DNA from 2 places in the Rhizobium sp. BK491 genome. Region 1 is predicted to be linked to the other one. Evidence: predicted binding sites of a transcription regulator. Region 1 holds the regulator's gene; the other holds the start of a gene.

Region 1 (4,431 bases):
GAGCATCAGGCCTTCACCGCGAACGTCCTCGATGATGTCAGGAAAACGATCCTTGAGCGAGGCGAGCCCCTGGCGGAAGACCAGCGAGACATCGCGCACATGCTGCAGGAAGCCTTCGGCAAGCACGATATCGAGAACCGCATTGCCGACTGCCATGGCAAGCGGATTGCCGCCATAGGTCGAGCCATGCGTGCCGGCCTTCATGCCGGAAGCGGCTTCCGCCGTCGCAAGGCACGCACCGAGCGGGAAACCGCCGCCGATACCCTTGGCGACCGCCATGATGTCAGGCTTGATACCGGACCATTCATGGGCAAAGAGCTTGCCGGTACGGCCGACACCACACTGTACTTCGTCGAGGATCAAAAGCAGGCCGTGCTCATCGCAGATCTCCCGCAGCCCGCGCAGGAATTCGTTTGTCGCCGGGCGGATACCGCCCTCGCCCTGCACCGGCTCTATCAGGATAGCGCCCGTCGCATCGGTAATGGCAGCGCGGACGGCGTCGAGATCACCGAAGGGCACCTGGTCGAAGCCCGGTGCCTTCGGGCCGAAACCTTCGATATATTTTTCCTGGCCACCGGCGGCGATCGTTGCGATGGTGCGGCCGTGGAAGGCGCCTTCGAAGGTGATGATATGGAACTTCTCGGGATGTCCCTTGGCGAATTGATAGCGCCGCGCAGTCTTGATGGCGCACTCCAGCGCCTCCGCGCCCGAATTGGTGAAGAAAACCTTGTCGGCGAAGGTCACTTCCGTCAGCCGCTTCGACAGCTTCTCCTGGCCGGGCACCTCATAGAGGTTGGACAGGTGCCAGACCTTGTCGGCCTGCGCCTTCAGCTCGGCGACAAGATGGGGATGAGCATGACCGAGCGAATTGACCGCGACGCCGGCTGCGAAATCGAGGTAGCGTTCGCCATTCTCAGTGACCAGCCAGACGCCCTCGCCTCGCTCGAACCGCAGCGGAGCGCGCAAGTAGGTGTCGTAAAGCGGCGTGGTCTCGGCCATGGCCATATCTCCTGATCACAACTTTAAGGACCGATCGCTTCCATTTGATGAAACGGGTCCGAAAAAATCAAAAATGCCGCCTTGCGGCGGCTTGGGCACTATTGATGTTTTGCACCGCGATGTCAACAAAACTGCCGTTTTAGCAGGTGCGAGAAAACGCTTGCCGGCAAAAGAGATGCGTCGGGCGGCGCCTATGGCAGAAATGCCACGCCCGGACAGCAAGTTGGGGAAAACCTCGAAATCGATTCCTCAAGATTCCCGCGACTCTTGTCACGGAGTCAGCCTCACACTAGGTTAAAAACCAATTGCTAGACTGCATGCGGCGGAACTAGTCACCACAATTTTAGAGCGTTTCGCGCCTCGATACCATGCGAGGCAATGGTGAGGGATTCTGCCATCGGAAACGCGACAGCGGAGACAGGGCATGAATTGGACAGACGAACGCGTCGAGAAGCTGAAAAAGCTATGGTCCGAAGGGTTGAGCGCCAGCCAGATCGCTGCGCAGCTCGGTGGCGTGAGCCGTAATGCCGTCATCGGCAAGGTGCATCGCCTGAACCTCCCCGGCCGAGCGAAGGCGGGCGGCGCGACAACCGCAGCGCGCACGCCGAAGCGCAGCGCAGCGGCACCTCGCGCTGCGACCTACGGATCGCGCGTTGCTACCCGCACGGTGGTTGCCCGCCAGCAGGGCGCAACCATGCTGAAGGAAGAGATCGAGATCGATTCCGTCAACGAAATCCAGTATCGCCCGGCATCGAACGTCGTCGTTCCGATCTCCCGCCGCCTCGGCCTGACGGAACTGACGGAGCGCACCTGCAAGTGGCCGGTCGGCGATCCGCTGAAGGACGATTTCCATTTCTGCGGCAACGAGAGCCCAGATTCATCGCCTTACTGCACCTACCATCAGCGCCTGGCCTACCAGCCGGTGCATGAGCGGCGTAGGCCGGCCCAGCCGCGTGGCTGAGAGGCTTGATGACTAAGATAAAGAAACGGGCCCTTGAGGCCCGTTTTCTGTTTCCGCCGCTATGTTGATGCCTGATCGGGTATCGCCGTTCAGGCCTCCATGGAGTAGCCCGCGCCGCGAACGGTGCGAATGACATCCTGCATATTGGAGAAATTGAGCGCCTTGCGCAGGCGGCCGACATGGACGTCGACCGTGCGTTCGTCGACGTAGATATCGTGACCCCATACGCCGTCGAGCAGCTGCGAACGCGAGAAGACCCGGCCCGGCGAGGACATCAGGAACTCCAGCAGGCGGAATTCCGTCGGCCCCAGCCGCACTTCGCGGCTCTTGCGGTGGACGCGATGGGTTTCGCGATCCAGCTCGATATCGCCGCAACGCAGCACTGTGGAGAGAACCTCCGGGCGGGCACGCCGCAGCATCGCCTTGACGCGAGCCATCAGCTCCGGCGTAGAGAACGGCTTGACGACATAATCGTCCGCGCCGGTCGAAAGCCCGCGCACGCGCTCGCTTTCCTCGCCGCGGGCCGTCAGCATGATGATCGGCAGGCGCTCCGTCTCCGGCCGCATACGCAGCCGGCGGCAGAGCTCGATGCCCGATACGCCGGGCAGCATCCAGTCGAGGATCAGGAGATCGGGGATGCGCTCCTGGAGACGCAGCTCGGCCTCATCGCCTCTGAGGATCGTGTCTACCTCGAAGCCTTCGGCCTCAAGATTGTAGCGCAGCAGAACGCTGAGCGCTTCCTCGTCTTCTACAACAGCAACTCTCGGAACCATGCGCCTATGGTCTCCTTTCTTCGCTTTCGGATTATTCGGTCACTGCGCCGACGGTATTGGCGGTATCGTCCTTCGGGCGCTCGCCTTCCGGCTGCGCGCCCGTCGCCATGTAATAGATCGTCTCGGCGATGTTGGTGGCATGGTCGCCGATGCGCTCGATGTTCTTGGCGCAGAAGAGAAGATGCGTGCAGGTGGTGATGTTGCGCGGATCTTCCATCATGTAGGTCAGCATCTCGCGAAAGAGCGAGGTGTACATGGCGTCGATTTCCTCGTCGCGTTCGCGGATCGATACGGCCTTGTCCGGCGAGCGGGTCGCGTAGACATCCAGAACTTCCTTGAGCTGGCTCAGCGCCAGTTCGGAGAGATGCTCGATGCCGCGGGCGAGACGGCGCGGGACACCGGTGCCCTGGACGGCGATGACGCGCTTTGCGGTGTTCTTGCCGAGATCGCCGACGCGCTCCAGATCGGATGCGATGCGGATCGAGCCCATGATTTCACGCAGGTCCGCCGCCATCGGCTGACGGCGGGCGATGGTAACGATCGCCTTGTCGCCGACTTCGCGCTCGGCATGGTCGAGAACGACGTCGTCGGAGATGACCTTCTGGGCCAGGGCAGCGTCGCTATTGACCAGCGCGCGTACGCTGTCGCTAACCATCTGCTCTGCCAGGCCGCCCATTTCAGCAATGCGGCGCGTCAGGAACTTCAGGTCTTCGTCATAGGCAGAGAGAATGTGAGTGGAGACCATTTTTCTATCCTCAAGGTGAACTGTGTGAAATGAGCCGCGCGCCTGACATCATCAACCAAAACGGCCCATGATGTAATCCTGCGTGCGGAAATCGTCGGGATTGGTGAACATCTTATCGGTGTCGTTCTCCTCGACCAGATGGCCGAGATGGAACATTGCGGTACGCTGCGAGACGCGGGCTGCCTGCTGCATGGAATGCGTCACGATGACGATGGTGAAATTCTCCCGCAGCTCGTGGATGAGATCCTCGACCTTGGCGGTCGCGATCGGATCGAGCGCCGAGCATGGCTCGTCCATCAGGATGACCTCCGGACTGACCGCGACGGCGCGGGCGATGCACAGACGCTGCTGCTGACCGCCCGATAGACTCGTGCCGGCATCATGGAGCCGATCCTTGACCTCGCCCCAGAGACCGGCCTTCTGCAGGCTGGTCTCGACGATATGCTCGAGATCGGCCTTTGAGCGATGCAGGCCATGGATGCGCGGGCCGTAGGCGACGTTCTCAAAGATGGACTTTGGGAACGGGTTGGGCTTCTGGAAGACCATGCCGACGCGGGCGCGCAACTCCACCACGTCGATGCTGTCGTCGTAGACATCCTGATCGTCGAGCGTGATTTTGCCGGTGACCCGGCAGGTCTCGATCGTATCGTTCATGCGGTTGAGGCAGCGCAGGAAGGTGGACTTGCCGCAACCGGAAGGGCCGATCAAAGCCGTGACGGTATTGGCGCGGATCTTCAGATTGACGTCGAAGAGCGCCCGCTTGTCGCCGTAGAACACAGAAACGTCCTGGCCGATCATCTTGTAAGGGATCGTGGTCATCTTCTTGGCCAAGGCTCTTTCGCTTGCGGCTTCCGTCATCATGTTCATTCCCCGGCCCTCCCTTACCAGCGCCGCTCGAAGCGGCGGCGCAGCAGGATGGCACCGATGTTCATCGCGACGAGGAAGAAGAGCAG
Region 2 (4,431 bases), on a different contig from region 1:
ATCTTCCACGGGCTTCTGTTCGGTGCTCATGAATCTACACTCCCCGATTTCGGAGATGTTTTAGAGCACTTCCGCAAAAAGTGCGAAGCGGTTTTCGCCACGGAGCACGTAAAAACAAAGGGAAAAATCTGCATTTCAGTTACCGAATGCCAATGACCGTCATGGTAGCGTTCACGACAACTTTACGCCATGATCGGCCGTTCTTGATGTTACAGGTGCGGGAAATATCAGCATCGAGCCAGCCTTGGTGGAATTCTCTTTCCAATTCCCGAGCAGCGGCTCTTTCCCGAGTATCACAGGGGATTTAAGATAAGTTATTATGAGAGCGAGACCTCTGGAAATGATCGGATCGTCAGCAGAAATTCGAAATCACGCATGAAGTATCGTCTTGCCGTTCTCTCCATTTCTCTCATCGGTGCAGTGTTGATTATGAGCTCGTTCGTCAGCCGCTCTGCCTTGGGGCTGGTCGTTAGAGCTTGTGAGATCAACTCCACCCTGACAGGATCGCCATATCCGTGCCTCAAGATAGTGGAGTCGCCGGATCCGCTGTCGTCCTACGTTGTCCTTCGCGAACCGGCTGACAAAGAACGAACCATTCTTGCGCCCCTCGCCGACGTCCCCGGTATCGAGGACCCTCGCCTTCTGACCGCAGGAGCGCCGAACTACTTTGAGGAAGCGTGGAAAGAGTTATCGGCAATCGATCCGCGTGCAGCGAAGGCTTCGAGACAGAATTTTGCACTGGCGATAAACGCCGCCAGCTGGCGCACGCAAGATCGGCTTCACATTCATATGGGGTGCGAGACACCTCGCTTCAGGGCGCTCTTGAAGGCTCATATGACGGAGATTGAAAGCGGCCGGTTTACCGACCTGAAGACCCGAGCCGGTTGGTGGGCAACCTTCCATACGGCGGATGACCTCTCGGATTTGAACCCGCTGCAGCTCGTTGCGGATGGCATCGATGGCGCCCGTTCAAATATGGAAAACGTAGTGGTCGGCGTCTTTGGCGCCGTATTGCCTGACGGGCAGCATGGTTTCTATGTTCTGGCGAGAATAAACAAAGCACACAAATCCCGCGGGTCCGCGGAGGATATGATCGATCCCAAATGCCGGCTCTGATGCATGTCGCGCAGAAGCGGATCAAGACCAGCGCTCGCAAAAGGCTTCTATGTCGCTTGATTGAAAATCAGCAAGCCGCTCCATAACGGTTTCGAACGGCCAATTCCACCAGGCGATAGACGCAAGTCTCTCCGCAATGCTTCGCGTGAAGCGCTCTCGAATGAATTTCGCGGGAATACCGCCGACAATCGTATAGGGTTCGACGTCTTTGGTGACGACAGCGCCTGCTGCAAGCACGGCACCGTCTCCAACCTTTACGCCCGGCAGAACGATCACGCCGTGACCGATCCAGACATCGTTGCCAATGACAGCGCGATCCTGCTTGCGCCGATCGAAAAACGCATGATCCCGTACGGCGTCCGCCGAGTAATATTCCGGACAATAGGTGAAGCGATGCATGGACGGGCGGTCCATCGGGTGATTGGGGGCGCCGATTCTGACTTCTGCCGCAATGGCGCAGAATTTTCCAATCGTTGAATCACCGACGATGCAGCGCGGCCCGAGATAGGAGAAATCCCCAAGTTCGACCGTGTGCAGAGACGTGTCTTCCAAAATCTCGCAGCACATGCCGACGCGCGAATCTCTTATATTCGCCGTCGGGTGGATAACGGTTTCCGCGATTTTGGGGCGATTTGGCTGTGCGGTCGAGTGCATTGACGGTCTCCGGATTCTAGCCTGCCTAGCCGGAGACGATGAAGGATATGTGACGCGGGACTGCCGAAAGACCCAGCGAGATGTCCGTGGCAGATCGTCGCCGATATCTGCTCCATGGACAGCCGCGAGATCAGCCGTTGCCGGCCAGCAAGCGTTTGGCGGCCGCTCTCGCCTCTTCGGTCACAGAAGCGCCCGCGAGCATGCGGGCGATTTCCTCGGTGCGGTCCTTCGGCTCCATGGTGGCGACGCGCGTTGAAATCTTTTCCGAGCCGTCCGCGACCGGCCCCTTGGAAATCAGGAGATGCGTTGCGGCGCGAGCGGCGACCTGCGGTGCATGAGTGACCGACAGCACCTGCACGCGATCGGACAGACGCTTTAGCCGCTGGCCGATCGCATCCGCTACCGCACCGCCGACGCCGGTGTCAATTTCATCGAATACGAGGGTCGGCGCCGAGCCGCGATCGGCGAGCGCAACCTTCAATGCCAAGAGAAAGCGCGACAGCTCGCCTCCGGAAGCAACCTTGGTGATCGGGCCTGGACGCGTACCGGGGTTGGTCTGAACGTGGAATTCGACGACATCGATGCCATCGGCCGTTCCGGCTTCGGGATCACTTGATATCTCCACCATGAAACGCGCACGCTCGAGCTTCAGGGCCGGCAATTCGGCCATGACGGCCGCGGCAAGCGCCTCGCCTGCGTGGCGGCGCTTCTCCGACAGGCTGCGCGCTGCAACGTCATAATCCGCCTTGGCAGCGGAAAGCTCGGCAGCAAGACGCGCCAGCCGCTCTTCGCCGGCATCGAGATCGGCGAGATCCGAAATCATGCGCGCGGCCAGGGCCGGCAATTCCGTTACCGGCACAGAGTATTTACGCGAGGCGCCCCGCAACGCGAAGAGACGCTCTTCAACCCGCTCAAGCTCGCGCGGATCGTATTCCGTCTTACGCAGCGCGGCTTCGACCTCCATCTGCGCGTTGGAAAGCTGATCGAGAGCGGCGTCCAGCAATGCGACGGTATCTTCCAGCAGGCCCGGCGCCTCATGGCTCTTGCGCTCCAGCCGGCGCACCAGCGAGGCGATATGCGGCACGGGCGATGCATTGCCGTTGAGAAATTCCGAAGCCTCGGCGATATCTCCAGCGATGCGCTCGGCCTTCATCATCCGCGAGCGCGTCTCGGCAAGCTCGTCCTCCTCGCCATCTTGCGGCGAGAGCTTCCCCAGCTCCTCGACAGAGGCGCGAAGATAGTCGGCCTCGCGGGCAGCCCGCTCCACCTGCTCTCTGTGCTTCCTCAACGTGCGATCGGTATCGCGCCAGATCTTGTAAAGCCTGCCGACCTCCTGTGCCTCATCAGCGAGGCCAGCGAAAGCATCGAGCAAGATGCGGTGCGCATCCGTGTCGACGAGCGCACGGTCATCGTGCTGACCATGAATTTCGACGAGAAGCTGCCCGATCTGGCGCATGAGCTGAACGCTGAGGGCCTGATCGTTGACAAAGGCTTTGGTGCGGCCATCGGCGGATTGAACGCGGCGGAAAATCAGATCGCCGTCATCATCGATGCCGTTTTCGCGCAGGAGCTTGCGGGCCGGATGCTGCGTGCCGACATCGAATACAGCGGTGACCTGGCCGCGCTCTTCGCCATGGCGCACCAGCCCGCCATCGCCACGCCCGCCCAGGGCCAGCGACAGGCTGTCAAGCAGGATGGATTTGCCCGCACCCGTCTCGCCGGTCAAAACCGAAAGCCCGGACTCGAAGGCAAGATCCAGCCGCTCGATCAAAACGATATCGCGGATCGAAAGCTGGATCAGCATCTGCGCTCAATCTCACGTCCCAAGAAGAAGTTTCTTGCCCGCCCTGGAAATCCAGGAGCCCGAATTTTCGCTCGGCTCAACGCCGCCCTTCTGCAGCAGCTGATAGGAATCCTTATACCAGCGGCTGTCCGGATAGTTGTGACCGAGAACCGCGGCGGCTGTCTGGGCTTCCGGAACAATACCCATTGCATAATAGGCTTCGACGAGTCGCGCCAGCGCTTCTTCGATCTGGTTCGTCGTCGGATACTGCTCCACCACCACACGGAAGCGGGAAATAGCAGCCAGATAATCCTTGCGCTCCAGATAATAACGGCCGACCTGCATTTCCTTGCCGGCAAGCTGGTCCTTGGCAAAGCGGATCTTTTCCTGAGCGTCGCTGACATATTGCGACTTTGGATAGGTGTTGACGAGCTTGGTCATCGCCTCGATCGTCTGCTGTGCAGCACGCTGGTCCTGCGTCACGTCCACGATCTGCTTGGCATAGGACGAGCCGACCAGATATTGCACGTAGTCGGCATCTTCCGAGCCGGGATATTGCTTGAGATAGGTATTGCCGGTCTGCACCGCGTCGTCATACCGGCCTGTGCGGTATTTCACGAAGGTGCTCATCACCAATGCCTTGCGCGCCCATTCGGAGAAAGGCTGCTGCTGATTGATGGCATCGAACTTCTTGCCGGCCTCCGTCATGTTGCCAGCTTTGATGTTGGCAAGGCCCTGATTGTAGAGCATCTCCGGCGGATCGGTCTCGACACCAAGCTTGGTGATGTCGATATCCTTCTTCGTGTTACACCCTGTCACCACCGCACCGGTACCGGCCAGAAGGAACGATACGAGCAAAGCCCGTGCTGTGATATTCA

The links. Region 1 encodes PhoB, which activates phosphate uptake and scavenging genes when phosphate is short. Its sites were predicted from a motif close to TGTCATNNANCTGTCAT; they were not measured.
Region 2: FHX05_RS03645 (DapH/DapD/GlmU-related protein) is a predicted target of PhoB. The motif match lies at 1,809-1,825, and genes of this name have one in related genera.

The regions. Positions count from the first base shown of each region.
Region 1 covers NZ_JACIAR010000002.1:413,743-418,173, reverse strand. The annotation lists gene FHX05_RS09930 (aspartate aminotransferase family protein) at 1-999, opposite strand, end outside; gene FHX05_RS09925 (GcrA family cell cycle regulator) at 1,424-1,960, shown strand; gene phoB (phosphate regulon transcriptional regulator PhoB) at 2,050-2,733, opposite strand; gene phoU (phosphate signaling complex protein PhoU) at 2,765-3,478, opposite strand; gene pstB (phosphate ABC transporter ATP-binding protein PstB) at 3,530-4,345, opposite strand; gene pstA (phosphate ABC transporter permease PstA) at 4,360-4,431, opposite strand, start outside.
Region 2 covers NZ_JACIAR010000001.1:728,902-733,332, forward strand. The annotation lists gene ligA (NAD-dependent DNA ligase LigA) at 1-30, opposite strand, end outside; gene FHX05_RS03640 (CDP-diacylglycerol diphosphatase) at 376-1,116, shown strand; gene FHX05_RS03645 (DapH/DapD/GlmU-related protein) at 1,138-1,770, opposite strand; gene recN (DNA repair protein RecN) at 1,901-3,574, opposite strand; gene FHX05_RS03655 (outer membrane protein assembly factor BamD) at 3,587-4,431, opposite strand, start outside.